Regions from separate parts of the Micromonospora sp. NPDC053740 genome, predicted to be linked through region 3. Evidence: riboswitches for the same ligand, from Rfam matches in the RefSeq annotation. Region 3 holds a riboswitch; each other region holds the start of a gene.
What was found. Region 3 has a riboswitch for cyclic di-AMP ahead of AB0K35_RS10535 (NlpC/P60 family protein). Riboswitches for the same ligand answer to the same signal wherever they lie in the genome.
Positions count from the first base shown of each region.

Region 1 (3,175 bases), on a different contig from region 3:
TCACCACCAACTACCGCAACTCGTCGGAGATCTTCGCGGTGGCGGCGGCGGAGATCCGTCGGCTCTACCCGGACCTGCCGCTGCCGACCGCCGTCCGCTCCACCGGGGTCGAGCCGGTGGAGCTGGTGGTGCCCGCGACCGGGTTGGAGACCGCGACAGTGGAGGCCGCCGCCGGCCTGCTGGCCGAGGTGGAGGGCACGGTCGGCGTGATCACGCCGGTCCCCCGCCGGGACGAGGTCGCCGGGTGGTTGGGCGCGCTCGGCGCGCCGAGGTTGCAGGTGGTGACCAGCCTGGAGGCCAAGGGCATGGAGTACGACGGGGTCGTGCTGGTCGCCCCGAGCGAGATCCGGGCGGATCCGGGGGCCGGGGTACGCACCCTGTACGTGGCGCTCTCCCGGGCCACCCAGCGGCTCACCACCATCGACCCGACCGGCTGACCTGTGCGGACTGCCGCCAGCGGAAGGTGGTGGCCATACACTTGCACACATAGCGATGTGAGCATACATTTGACCGGGTCCCGGCCGGCGGCGGAAGGTGGTTCTCGTGGGCGCAGGTCATGACCACCACCATGGGTCCGTCGCCAATGCCGCACACCAGCACCGAGGTCGACTCTGGGCGGCATTCGGCCTGCTCGCCACCCTGATGGTGGTCGAGGCGGTGGTCGCCCTGCACACCGGCTCGCTCGCCCTGCTCTCCGACGCCGGGCACATGTTCACCGACGTGCTCGGCATCGGGATGGCGCTCGCCGCCATCACGGCGACCCGGCGGGCCACCGGCGACCCGCAGCGCACCTTCGGGCTCTACCGGCTCGAGGTGCTCGCCGCGCTGGCCAACGCCGTCCTGCTCTCCGGCGTCGCGATCTACGTGGTGATCGAGGCGATCCGCCGTTTCGGTGACCCGCACCAAGTCATCGCCGGCCCGATGCTCGCGGTGGCAGTGCTCGGCCTGCTCGCCAACATCGCCGCCTTCGCGCTGCTGCGCGCCGGGGCCCGGGAGAGCATCAACCTCCAGGGCGCCTACCTGGAGGTGCTCGGCGACCTGCTCGGCTCGCTCGGCGTCATCGGCGCGGCCCTGCTCATCACCGTCACCGACTGGTGGTGGGCCGACCCCCTGGTCGCGGTCGCCATCGGCGTGTTCATCCTGCCGCGCACCTGGCGGCTGGCCCGCGCCGCCATCCGCATCCTGGTGCAGGCCGCCCCGGAGCACCTCCAGGTGACGGCCGTGCACGACCGGCTCGCCGCCGTCCCCGGGGTCGTCGAGGTGCACGACCTGCACGTCTGGACGCTCACCTCGGGCATGGAGGTGGCCTCCGCCCACCTGACCATGGCACCCGGCGCGGAGGTCGGCGCGGTGCTCACCGCGGCGCGTACGGCCCTGCACGACGACTTCCGCATCGAGCACGCGACGTTGCAGATCGAGCCCGGTGCCGCTTCTGGAGCCTGCGGCTCCATCGAATGGTGACGGAGTCGTACTTTTCCGTGGTGACGCACGCACCGTCCGTCACATTGGCTGCAGCAGCCCCACCGGCACCGGTAGGCTCGGTCCCGGCCTCCACCAGGCGGCGCCCTCCCGGCGCCGGTGGCGGTCGCCGCCTAATCGCCCAGCTGGGCGAACCGGGGAACCATGTTCCTGGGGTGCATCCGCGTCAGCGGTAGGGATCTTCCGTCCCGAACCCGTCAGCTAACCCGGTCGGCGGCTGACGGAAGGACATGCGCAGTGGCACCAGCACGACCACCCGCCGCCCGACTGGCGGCCCTGATCGTCGCGATGTTCGCCCTCGGCGTCGCGCTTCCGGCCGGCACCGCCTCGGCCGCTCCCCCGACCGGCCTGCGGGCCGCCGCGCCCGACTCCGACGAAGAGGGCGGCACCCCGGCGTTGCGCGCCCAACTCGAGGCGGCCAGCAAGGGCTACCTGGACGCGAAGCGCGCCCTGGACACCTCGGTGCAACGGCAGAAGCAGCTCGCCACCCAGCTGAAGACCATCGAGGTCGAGATCGAGCAGCGCAACGGCAAGGTCGGCGAGATCGCCGAAGTGGCCTACCGCACCGGCCGGCTCGGTGCGATGTCGGCGCTGCTCAACAGCAACACCCCCGAAGGTTTCATGGACCGGGCGGCGGCGCTGGACGCGGTGGCGGCCAACGAGGACCGGGTGCTGCGCGACCTGCTGAACAGCAAGGACAAGGCCAACCGCACCCGGGTCGCCCTGGACGGCGAGATCAACGAACAGCGCAAGCAGGTAGCGGTGATGGCCAAGCGCAAGGAGCAGGCCGAACGGGCCCTGACCGTGGCCACCACACCCAGACCGCAGACCACGGCCGACGCGGGCTCCAACCGGGGCACCTCCAGCGCCAACGCGACTGCCGCGCCGCGCAACTCCGACGGCTCCTGGCCCTCCGAGTCGTGCAGCGTCAACGACCCCACGCCGGCCAGCGGCTGCATCACCCCGCGCACCCTGCACGCGCTCAACCAGGCAAAGGCGGCGGGCTTCACCCGGTACGTCTCGTGCCACCGCCCCAGCGGCTCCGGTGAACACCCGAAGGGCAGGGCCTGCGACTTCGCGGCGCAGAAGGGCGGCTTCGGCGGGAACGCCACCGGCGGCGACAAGACCTACGGCAACAACCTGGCCGCGTACTTCATCCGCAACGCGGACCGGCTCGCCGTGCTCTACGTGATCTGGTACCGGCAGATCTGGCTGCCCAGCAGCGGGTGGAAGTCGTACAGCGGGGCGCACGGCACCCCGTCGACCGACCACACCAACCACGTCCACCTGTCGGTCTACTGACCCAGCCGTCGTGATGCCTGTGAGTCATCGTGATGACTCACAGGCATCACGTGCGTCCGGGGGCCGGGCTACGTCGCCGGGCGTACCCGTGATGTCGTCGCTCGTCGGACGACCCGGCCGCGGTTCGCGGGCAGCATCGCGGTATGCCTCGGATCCGACCCACCACCCGCAAGGCGCTGCTCACACTGCACCTCGTCACCTCGCTCGGCTGGCTCGGCGCCGACCTGGTGCTGCTCACCCTCGGCATCGCCGTGCAGCGGGGCGCCGACCCGGCGGTGGTCTATCCAGTCACGGCCCTGGTCGGCACGGTGCTGTTCGCGCCGCTGAGCGTCCTGGTCTGGCTGATCGGAGTCGCCAGCTCGCTGCTCACCCCGTGGGGCCTGCTGCGCCACCG
Region 1 is NZ_JBFASO010000007.1:436-3,610, reverse strand. It holds gene AB0K35_RS19110 (AAA family ATPase) at 1-437, shown strand, start outside; gene AB0K35_RS19105 (cation diffusion facilitator family transporter) at 544-1,461, shown strand; cyclic di-AMP (ydaO/yuaA leader) riboswitch at 1,580-1,711, shown strand; gene AB0K35_RS19100 (hypothetical protein) at 1,768-2,781, shown strand; gene AB0K35_RS19095 (hypothetical protein) at 2,925-3,175, shown strand, end outside.
Region 1: linked by a shared signal. The riboswitch ahead of AB0K35_RS19100 (hypothetical protein) and the one ahead of AB0K35_RS10535 (NlpC/P60 family protein) in region 3 are both predicted to bind cyclic di-AMP.

Region 2 (3,175 bases), on a different contig from region 3:
TGGTGAACAACTCCGACGGGAGCTGCACCCGGATCTCCGGACCTGACCACCTGACCTCGATCCTGGTCGACGACGCCGGTCGCACGGGCACCAGCGGCGTGGTGGCACCCGACATCCTGATCGTGCAGCAGGTGCGCGGCACCGGCCAGGCCGAGGCGTACGCCGACCAACTGTCGGCGAAGTTCGGCTACCCGGCGGGCAGCTACGGGGCGATCGTGGCGTGGAGTGACCCGGAGCCGTGGGGCAGCACGCACAAGTGCAGCTCGCAGTCGCTCGGCGACCTGAAGAAGAAGCAGACCAACGCCATCATCTGGAACAAGCGCACGCTCAACCTCGCCAGTGGCGACATCTCGAAGTACTGGAGCGCCGGCTGGCTCAAGCCGGGCACGGCGTACGCGAACGGCGCCGGGTGCACGCTGTACAAGCCGCCGAACAGCGACCCGGACAGCACCGACTATTACAAGTGGAAGCGGACCAGCGCGATCGCGGCGCGCTTCACCATCAAGGCGACCGGCACCAGCGTGTTCGCCGCGACGATGCACCTGCCGCAGGAGAATCGGCAGAACGCCTGCGCCGGCGACGGCGACCGGGGCGTCGCCAACAGCGGCATCCACCTCGGTGCGGACGCGACCACGCTGTTGAACGCGTCGACGATCCGCGTGGTGGGCATCGACGCGAACCGCACCGGCATCGCCCCCGGCACGCTCAGCGGCTACGGCATGACCGGGTACGGATCGGCGGCCACCAACGGTTCCAGCAAGATCGACTACTTGTTCGTCAGGGGCGGTGTGCAGTCGTCCGCCGTCGACCACACTGTGGTCGGGACGAAGTCGAACCACAAGGCGTTGTACGGCTTCATCACCTACTGACCGCACAGCCGAAGACGCCGCGGGCGCCGGCCCCTTGTGGGGGACGGCGCCCGCGGCGGTCAGCGTGCCCGGGTCAGGCGGAGTAGCCCCGGCTGGTGATCCAGTTGGCCAGGTCGATCGTGGTGATCCAGTACGACGGGTCGGCCGGGTTCGCCGAGTCGGCGATCCGCACGGTGCGACCGTTGTCCTTGTAGCCCACGACGGCGATGTAGTGCCCGCCGCCGTAGGAGTGCCAGCCGCCGTCGGTGTCGGTGGCGTCCCCGACGACGTTGGCCACCACGCCCCGGCCGTCGGTGATGGCCTTCACCACGTCGGCCTGGAGGCGGTCCATCTGGGCCGGGCTGGGCGCGCCGGGGAACATCCGGGTCCGGTACGGGGAGCCCTTCACCTCGGCGTTGAGCACCCGGGTGGTGTCCTCGGCCGAGTTGGTGCCCATCTCGGTGGTGCCCAGCTTGGCGCCGAGCTGCTCCTGGGTGCGGTCGATGCCGGCGGCGCTGAGCGCGTTGCGGGTGGCCGCCGGACCGCAGTTGTAGTAGGTGTTCTGCGCCTCGTAGTCGTAGTCGAGCACCTTCGTCGCGGGCGGCTTCGGCGGCGTCGGCTTACGGGTCAGGTCCGGGTTGCTGCTGGCCTTGGCGGCGGGGGACGCGGCGCTGGTGGCCGGGGCGGCAGTGGTCGGGGCGGTGCTGGCCGAGGGGGACGCGTCCCGAGCCTCACCGCGGGAGGCGGCGACGTCGCTGCGCATCTCGGCGACAGTGGTCGCGGTGCGCTGGCCGGCCGGGGCGTCGTCGGCGGTGGTGAGCAGGGCGCCGGTGGTGGTGGCGATCGCGAGGGCCGCAGCCGAGGCGGCGACGATCTGGTACGGGCGCTCGGTGGCGAGGCGGCGGAGCTGACGCTTCAGGGTGTGCTTCACGGGGTCCTCCACGGATCGGGGGGGAGAGCGGCACACCGGGGCCGGACCGGTATCCGGGCAGGCGCCAGCGCGCGGACCGTGGTCCGCGGATGGTGAACCGCTCAGGGGAACGCCCGGCGCGGCCGGGCGGGGAAGGCGATGACCCGGGGGGTCAGCTCACCGTCACTGGACGAATGAGCGGGTGCATCGCCGCGCCGTGGAGGCGAGGGAACAACCGAGGGGTGGAAAGGTGCTGCACGAGGAGTTGACTCCTTCCGACACCGCCTACCGGGTTAGCTGACGGATTCGGGCGGGAAGATCGCCCTACCGCGGGCCGTGGCTCGCGGATTCACCCCGGACTTACTGGTGGGTCCCCGGTTCGTTGATCACGATTAAGCGGGTCGATGCGGCGTCGCCTCTTGCGATCGGTTACCGCATCGGACAGGACGACAGTACTGGCGGCTCCGCGCCCTGCCAAGCCAGGTTCACCTGCGTAAACCCCAATCGGTGAGACAATTTCTGCGCGTATTGCCGATGATGTGACTCGATGGGACAACCGGTTACGGCGACGCCTATGGGCGACAACCGGACAGGCCGCAAAGAACGCGACCACAATCGCGGGAACAATCCCGCCGATCGCGTCGGACGTCCTAATTCACGATTGGGTGACCGGCCTCACATCACGGATTGGGCTCAACCCACCCGGGCCGGGCGCCACAGCGCCACGACGGCGGGACGCAGCGCCCCGGCCACAGTGCGGCGCGCAGGGACCACTGGCGGGCGGAGCCGGGCCACCGCCGCGTACGCCTCCTCGGCGAGGGCACGAGCCGACTCGGCGGCCAACTCCGCGTCGCGCCAGGCGGCCCGCTCACTGTCGGCGGCCACCTGGTAGTCGGTTAGCCGCGCATCCCTGACCACCCGGCTGATCAGCACCTCCTGCTCGACCGGGTGTCGCCGGGGATCCCAGCAGCGCCGGTGCCCGAACACGTCGCCGAGCTGGGCCATGGTCAGGTCGCCCCGCCAGTACGCCGCCATCGCCGCCCGGTGCAGATAGCGTTCCCGGGCGGCGTACTCGGCGGGGGTGTGCGGGGTCTGCGGGGTGGGCAGCGCACCGGCGCCGGCGAAGCGACGCGCGGCGGTGTCCGCCTCGTCGTACCCGATCCAGGCCCGCTCCAGCTGCTCCTGAGCGGTCAGCCAGGCGGCGCGTCGCCGCTTGGCTGTGGTGGCCGCGCCTGCCGCGGCGACGGCCACCTCCTCGGCGTAGCGGCGCCTGTCGACGGCCTCGGCGGCGGCCAACTCCCGAGCAGTGGGCCCGGCCGGGAGCGGGTCGTCAGTGGGCCGGTCCCGTTCGGGGCGGGCGGCCAGCACGGTGAGCAGGCCCAGGGTCAGCAGGAACAGCGTCGACCAGATGGCGGCG
Region 2 is NZ_JBFASO010000006.1:152,614-155,788, reverse strand. It holds gene AB0K35_RS17870 (hypothetical protein) at 1-869, shown strand, start outside; gene AB0K35_RS17865 (C39 family peptidase) at 943-1,791, opposite strand; cyclic di-AMP (ydaO/yuaA leader) riboswitch at 2,026-2,167, opposite strand; gene AB0K35_RS17860 (hypothetical protein) at 2,452-3,175, opposite strand, start outside.
Region 2: linked by a shared signal. The riboswitch ahead of AB0K35_RS17865 (C39 family peptidase) and the one ahead of AB0K35_RS10535 (NlpC/P60 family protein) in region 3 are both predicted to bind cyclic di-AMP.

Region 3 (3,175 bases):
AGTCCGGGTCGATCCGGACCAGCCCGGTGGCCGGGGTGCCGGTGTCCAGTCGAGGCGCGTGCAGCAGGTCGAAGTAGTGCGTCCAGTCCCAGTACGGGCCCGGATCCCAGTGCATCCCCCGCACTGTCGAGGGAATGGTGCCGGGCACGTTGTCGTGGCCGATGATGTGCTGGCGGTCCAGCGGAATGCCGTACCGCAACGCCAGGTGCCGGACCAGCTTCGCCGAGGTCCGGTACATCGCCTCGGTGTACCAGGTGCCCTGCGCCGCGAAGCCCTCGTGTTCCAACCCGATCGACTTCGCGTTGACGTACCAGTTGCCGGCGTGCCAACCGACATCCTTGGTCTTCACGTGCTGGGCGATGTGCCCGTCGACCGACCGCAGCGAGTAGTGCCAGCTCACGTAGGTCGGATCCTGGACGAGTTGCAGGGTGGTGGCCCAACTCGCCTCGGTGTCGTGGATGACTATGTACTCGATCTTCTGCCGTGCGGGCCGGTCGGAGAGGTCGTGGTTGCCGTAGTCCCCGTCGCCGAACGCCTCGTAGGGCGCCGGGATCCACTCGCACGAGATGCTGCGCGGGCACTCCACCCCGTCCGGGCGGGCCAGGCGGCGCAGGCCCAGCCGGTCCAACCAGGAACGCTCGGGCCGCACCGCGCGGGCCGGCAGGCTGACCCGCTGGCCGTCGTCGGTCACCCGGGCTTCGCCCGCGCCGATGGTGGTGAAGACCTCGTCGGCGAAGGCCGCGGCGGCGTCGGCGCTGTCCGCGCCGGAGTAGCGGGCCACCGCGCCGTACCAGGCCGCCGGGTCGGTGTCCGCGCCGACCGGCGCGCCCAGATCCCTCTGGTACGCGCTCAGCAGCGCAGCCCCACCCCGGATGTTGAGACCCGCGTCGGTGCGCAGTGCCTCGGGGGTGGCGCCGGTCAGCGTGGCGGCGGCGTCGACGGTCTGCAACGCGGCGGTGGACGGCGCGGGTGCCTCGACCGGCCGGGGCGCGGGCACCAGTGCGGAACGGGAGTCGTCGCCGCGCGGGTCCTCGGCGCCGGCGTCGTGGTGGCCGCGCTCGGGGAGGGCGGCCACGTGCCGGGCATCGGTCAGGTGCATCGGGCCGTAGCCGCCACTGGTGCTCGGTGTGCCGGCGTTGGTGTCCCAACGGGACTCCAGGTATGAGACGCCGAGCAGCACGACGGCCGGCACGCCGTACTCGCTGGCCGCTGCGGCGTACTGCTGCTGGCGGTCGGTGGTGGGCGCGGCTGCGGCCGGGCCGGCGGAGAGTGGCACCGTGGTCGCGGCGGCTACCACAGTGGCGGCGAGCAGTGCGCGCCAGCCGGCCGACAGGGTTGGATGGTGCATCGAACCCCCTAGATTCTCGCGGAGTGAGGTCAGGTCACCATCGCGCCGTCCGGGAGGTCAGGTCAATACCTTTCCATCTATCGAAGCTTGCAGAAAGAATTCTTCACACACGGTCGGTGACGTCGTCCAATCGGTACGGAGTGTCACTGCCGCACGGGTTGCGGATTGGTAACAGGCGTCTCTACTCTGGTCATTCGTCGGGCCGACAGCAGCTCCGCCCAGCCCGGGCGGTAACGGACCGACACCGCCGAGTCGTTTTCGAGCGAGCCGGGGACCCAGGTCCCTCGGGGTGAATCCGCAGCCACTGCGGTAGGGCGCCGACTTCCCGCCCGAACCCGTCAGCTAACCCGGTAGGCGGTCAGGAAGAAGGAGTACGAGACCCCGGTGGCACTCCATGCCCCGCGGCCGTCGTCCGACCGGTCGGCATCAGCCGGCCCGGCGTCGATCGTGCCGCGCCCACGCTGGTCCCGCTTCACCACCGCTCTCGCCGCGCTGGCGGGCATCGCCGTCGTCCTGACCGGCAGTGCCACGGCGGCCCACGCCGACCCGTCCGTCGCCGAGATCGAGCGCCAGATCGACGCCGACTGGAACAAGCTCGAACCGATCATTGAACGGCACAACGCCACTCGCACCGACCTCGCCGCGAAGCGCAAGCAGGCAGACGCCCTGGCCGCCCGGATCACTCCGCTGGAGCGCCAGGTCGACGCCGCGATGGACAAGGTCAGCGCGCTGGCCGTACGCGCCTACAAGGGTGAGAACGTCTCGACCGTCAACGCGGTGCTGGGCAGCCGGTCGCCCAGCGAGGTGGTCGGCCAGCTCGAAATGCTCGACCGCTTCGCGCACAACCAGCAGAAGGACGTACGCCAGGTGGCCGACCTGCGCGACCAGTTGGCCGCGCAGAAGGCGCCGCTGGACGAGATGGTGGCCCAGCTGACCCGCACCGAGGCTCAGCTGGCGGCGAAGAAGAAGCAGATCAACGAAGAGATCGACCGCCTGCAGAAGCTTCGCCTCAAGGTGTACGGCAACGGCGGCGGCGGTCCGCTGCGCCCGGCGCCCTGCCCGGGTAGCTATCCCGGCGGCGCCGCGGGCACCGCTGTCAAGTTCGCCTGCGCGCAGATTGGCAAGCCCTACGTCTGGGGTGCCGAGGGCCCGAACTCGTACGACTGCTCCGGGCTGATGCTGGCCGCCTGGGCGAAGGCCGGCGTGTCGCTGCCGCACAACGCCGCCGCCCAGAGCCGGGTCACCAAGAACGTCAGCAAGGGCGACCTGCGCCCCGGCGATTTGGTCTTCTACTACAGCGACATCCACCACGTCGGCATGTACGTCGGCGGCGGCTGGGTGGTGCACGCCTCGCAGGCCGGTCAACCGGTCAAGATGAAGAAGGTCGACGACGGGCCGATCCACAGCTACGGCCGTCCCGGCTGACCCCGGACGACCGAAGGGCCCGTCGCGATCTGTCGCGGCGGGCCCTCGTCGTCGTGGTTCTAGCGGGTGGGCCAGGTGCGCCAGTGCTGCCAGGCGCGGCTGGGTGTCGGCCCCCGCTGGCCCTGGTAGCGCGAGCCGTAGACCACCGAGCCGTACGGGTGCTCGGCCGGCGAGGAGAGTCGGAAGATGCAGAGCTGCCCGATCTTCATGCCCGGCCAGAGGGTGATCGGCAGGTTCGCCACGTTGGAGAGTTCCAGCGTCACGTGACCGGAGAAGCCCGGGTCGATGAAGCCGGCTGTGGAGTGCGTGAGCAGCCCGAGCCGGCCCAGGGAGCTCTTGCCTTCCAGTCGGCCGGCGAGTTGGTCACCCAGCGAGATGACCTCCAGCGTCGAGGCGAGTACG
Region 3 is NZ_JBFASO010000003.1:371,536-374,710, forward strand. It holds gene AB0K35_RS10530 (peptidoglycan recognition family protein) at 1-1,348, opposite strand, end outside; cyclic di-AMP (ydaO/yuaA leader) riboswitch at 1,584-1,719, shown strand; gene AB0K35_RS10535 (NlpC/P60 family protein) at 1,796-2,773, shown strand; gene dcd (dCTP deaminase) at 2,833-3,175, opposite strand, start outside.

Region 4 (3,175 bases), on a different contig from region 3:
ATCTTACGGTGCGTGTGACGGTGGAGCACGAGCCAGCGCCCGCCGCCCGGCCGGCGGAGAGCCGGTTTGACCAGGTCAGATGCGTCGAGACGAGGTGCGGGATGAGTCATACCGGGAGCTCCGGCGGTCAGCCGGGTCCGCAGCGGACCACCGACCGCGCCGCCGCGCTCAGCGAGCCGACCCGGGCGTACGCCGAGCTGGTCGCCGGCAACCGGCGCTTCGTCGATGGCGCCCCACGCCACCCCAACCAGGATGCCGGGCACCGGGCCGCCGTGGCCGACGGGCAACACCCGTTCGCGGTGATCGTCGGCTGCTCCGACTCGCGGCTGGCTGCCGAGATCATCTTCGACCGGGGTTTGGGCGACCTGTTCGTGGTTCGCACCGCCGGGCACACCGCCGGTCCCGAGGTGCTCGGCAGCGTCGAGTACGCGGTGACAGTCCTCGGCACCCCGCTGGTGGTGGTGCTCGGCCACGACTCCTGCGGTGCGGTGCAGGCCGCCCGGGAGTCCGCCTCGACCGGCACCGCGCCGAGTGGCCATCTGGGCGCGGTGGTCGACGCCGTGCTGCCCAGCCTGCGCCGAGCCGCGGCCGAGGGCGTGGACGACATCGACGGCATCGTCGACATCCACATCGCACAGACCGTCGAGACGTTGCTCGGGCAGTCGCCCGTGCTGGCCGACGCGGTGGCGCAGGGGCGGTGCGCGGTGGTGGGTGTGTCCTACCGGCTGGCTGCCGGCGCGGTGCGCCCGGTGGCCGCCGTGCCGGCCGGCCTGGCGGCGTTGGAGACCGCGGCCTCGACCGACCCGGCCGCGCCTGCCACCGTCTGACGCGTCGAGGGCCGCTCCGCATCACGCGGAACGGCCCTCGACGGGGATCGTGCGGGTCAGAGCAGCGACATGTGGACGTGGTCGGTGTGGTTCGACGGCCCGCTGTACGAACTCCAGCCGGTGGCCGGGAACCAGATCTGCCGGTTCCAGATCACGTAGTAGATGCCGAGCCGGTCGGCGTTACGGATGAGGAACGCGGCAACGTTGTTGCCGTACGTCCGGGTGTCGTTGTTGTGCCACGGGGAGAATCCGCTCTTCTGCAGCGACCAGTCGCAGGCGCGCCCCTTGGGGTGCTCCCACGGCCCGCCGGGGCGGTAGCAGCCGACGAACCGGTTGAAGCCGGCCGCCTTGACCTCCTTGTACGCGTGCAGCGTGCGCGGCGTGATGCAGCCGGACGTGGTGGGGTCATTCTCGCTGCACGACTGGGGCTTCCAGTCACCGTCGGCGGTGCGACCCGGGCCGATCTTCGCGACCTTGGAGGTGGCGTCCACCAGGCCGCCGGTGAAGCCCTTGCCGCCGACGAGGGAGAGCGCCTTGTCGGCCTCGCTCTTGCGCTTCGCCATCAGGGCGGTCTGCTTCTGCTGCTCGCGGACCTCGGTGTCGAGGGCCAGCTTCGCCTGCTCGGCGCGGGCCTTCACCTCGTTGACCTCGGAGAGCTTCTTCTCGTTGACCATGTTCATCTCGTCGAGCATCCCGGCGCGTTGGACGAACGAGTCGGGAGCCTCGCTCTCCAGCAGCATCGCGACAGCGCCGATCCGGCCGGTCCGGTACGCCTGGGCGGCGATCTGCCCGACCTGCGGGGCCAAGGCGTCCAGGTCGGCCTTGGCGCGGTTGACCTCCGCCGCCAACTCGCCCTGCCGCTTCTTGGATTTGTCCAGCTTGGACTTTGCGGCGGAGTAGTCGCGGTTGGCCTGCTCGATGACGTCGTTGAGCAGCTTGGGCTCGCCGTCCTCCTCGTGCCCGGACGGTGTGGGGTTCGTCGGGGCGGCGTGCGCCGGGAGCGGCCCGGCGAGCACTGTCAGTGCGGCGATCACGGCCACCACGGGTGTCAACCAGCGGCGTAGGGGTGCCGTCACAATGTTCCCTTCCGTCGACCGCCGACCGGGTTAGCTGACGGGTTCGGGGCGGAAGTGGCCCCTACCGCTGACGCGGATTCACCCCAGGCACCTGGGTCCCCGGCTCGCCGGTTGGCGATTGGGCGGTGGCACCGCAGGCGCCGCTTCGCGCCTTCATCGGTAACCGGCAGCGAGGTTACCCGAGAGTCGACCGCCTGAGCTACGCCTGGATGCCGACCAAAAGCGTCATTTCGCCATAGCGTTGAGTGACCAGTGACGTGGTTCTCAGGGTGGATGCCCGATCTGGTCACGCTGAGGAGTGTCACCATGTCGTATCCGTGCTCCTGTTCGGCTCCGGCCACCGGTCGGTGGCCTCGGATGGGGGTGCGGTCCGCGTCCGGTCCGGCTCGTCGGAGCCGGCCGTTCGCGGTGAGCTGAGTGCGGCCAGTGCCTCGCTGCGGTCCGGCTGGGGCCGGGGCGCGGGAGCGTCGGTGGACGCTGCGGCAGCGCTGCGCCCGGCGGCGGTCACCACAGCGGCCAGCCCGGTGGTCAGCGGCACGGCGGCGATCAGACCGAGGGTGGCGACAGCGCTGCGGACGATCTCCTGCGCGAGGAACTCACTGGTGAGGATCTGCCCGATCGGCCGCGCGTCGGCGGTGAGCAGGAGCAGCAGGGGCAGTGACGCGCCCGCGTACGCCAGCACGATGGTGTTGACAGTGGAGGCGATGTGCGCGCGGCCGACCCGGGTGGCGGCACGGTACAGCTGCAACCGGGTCAGCCCGGGGTTGGCGTTCGCCAGCTCGGTGACGGTGGCCGCCTGGGTGACAGTCACGTCGTCGAGCACTCCGAGCGAGCCGATGATGATTCCGGCGAGCAGCAGACCGTGCAGGTCCACGTCGCCCTGGAACATCGACAGGGTGGTGGCGTCTTCGCTGCCGAACCCGGTGAGGTGGGTCGCGGCGGTGGCGATGGTGGCGAGCACGCCGGTCAGCACCAGGCTGCCCAGGGTGCCGAGCACCGCGACCGAGGTCTGTGCGGTGACCCCGTGGGTCAGATAGAGCACCACGAACATGATCAGGGCCGCGCCGACCACCGCCACCAGCAGTGGTGACCTGCCCGCGCTGATGCCCGGCAGCACGAAGGTGAGCAGGATGGCGAAGCTGGCGGCCAGCCCGGCGAGCGCCGCCAGACCTCGCCACCGCCCGAACGCGACGATCGCGGCAGCGAAGACCACCGCCAGCCACACCATCGGGGTGCCGCGTTGGTGCTCGGCGATGTTCCAGTTGCTGGTGG
Region 4 is NZ_JBFASO010000013.1:34,901-38,075, forward strand. It holds gene AB0K35_RS29025 (carbonic anhydrase) at 102-827, shown strand; gene AB0K35_RS29030 (hypothetical protein) at 884-1,903, opposite strand; cyclic di-AMP (ydaO/yuaA leader) riboswitch at 1,908-2,038, opposite strand; gene AB0K35_RS29035 (YibE/F family protein) at 2,205-3,175, opposite strand, start outside.
Region 4: linked by a shared signal. The riboswitch ahead of AB0K35_RS29030 (hypothetical protein) and the one ahead of AB0K35_RS10535 (NlpC/P60 family protein) in region 3 are both predicted to bind cyclic di-AMP.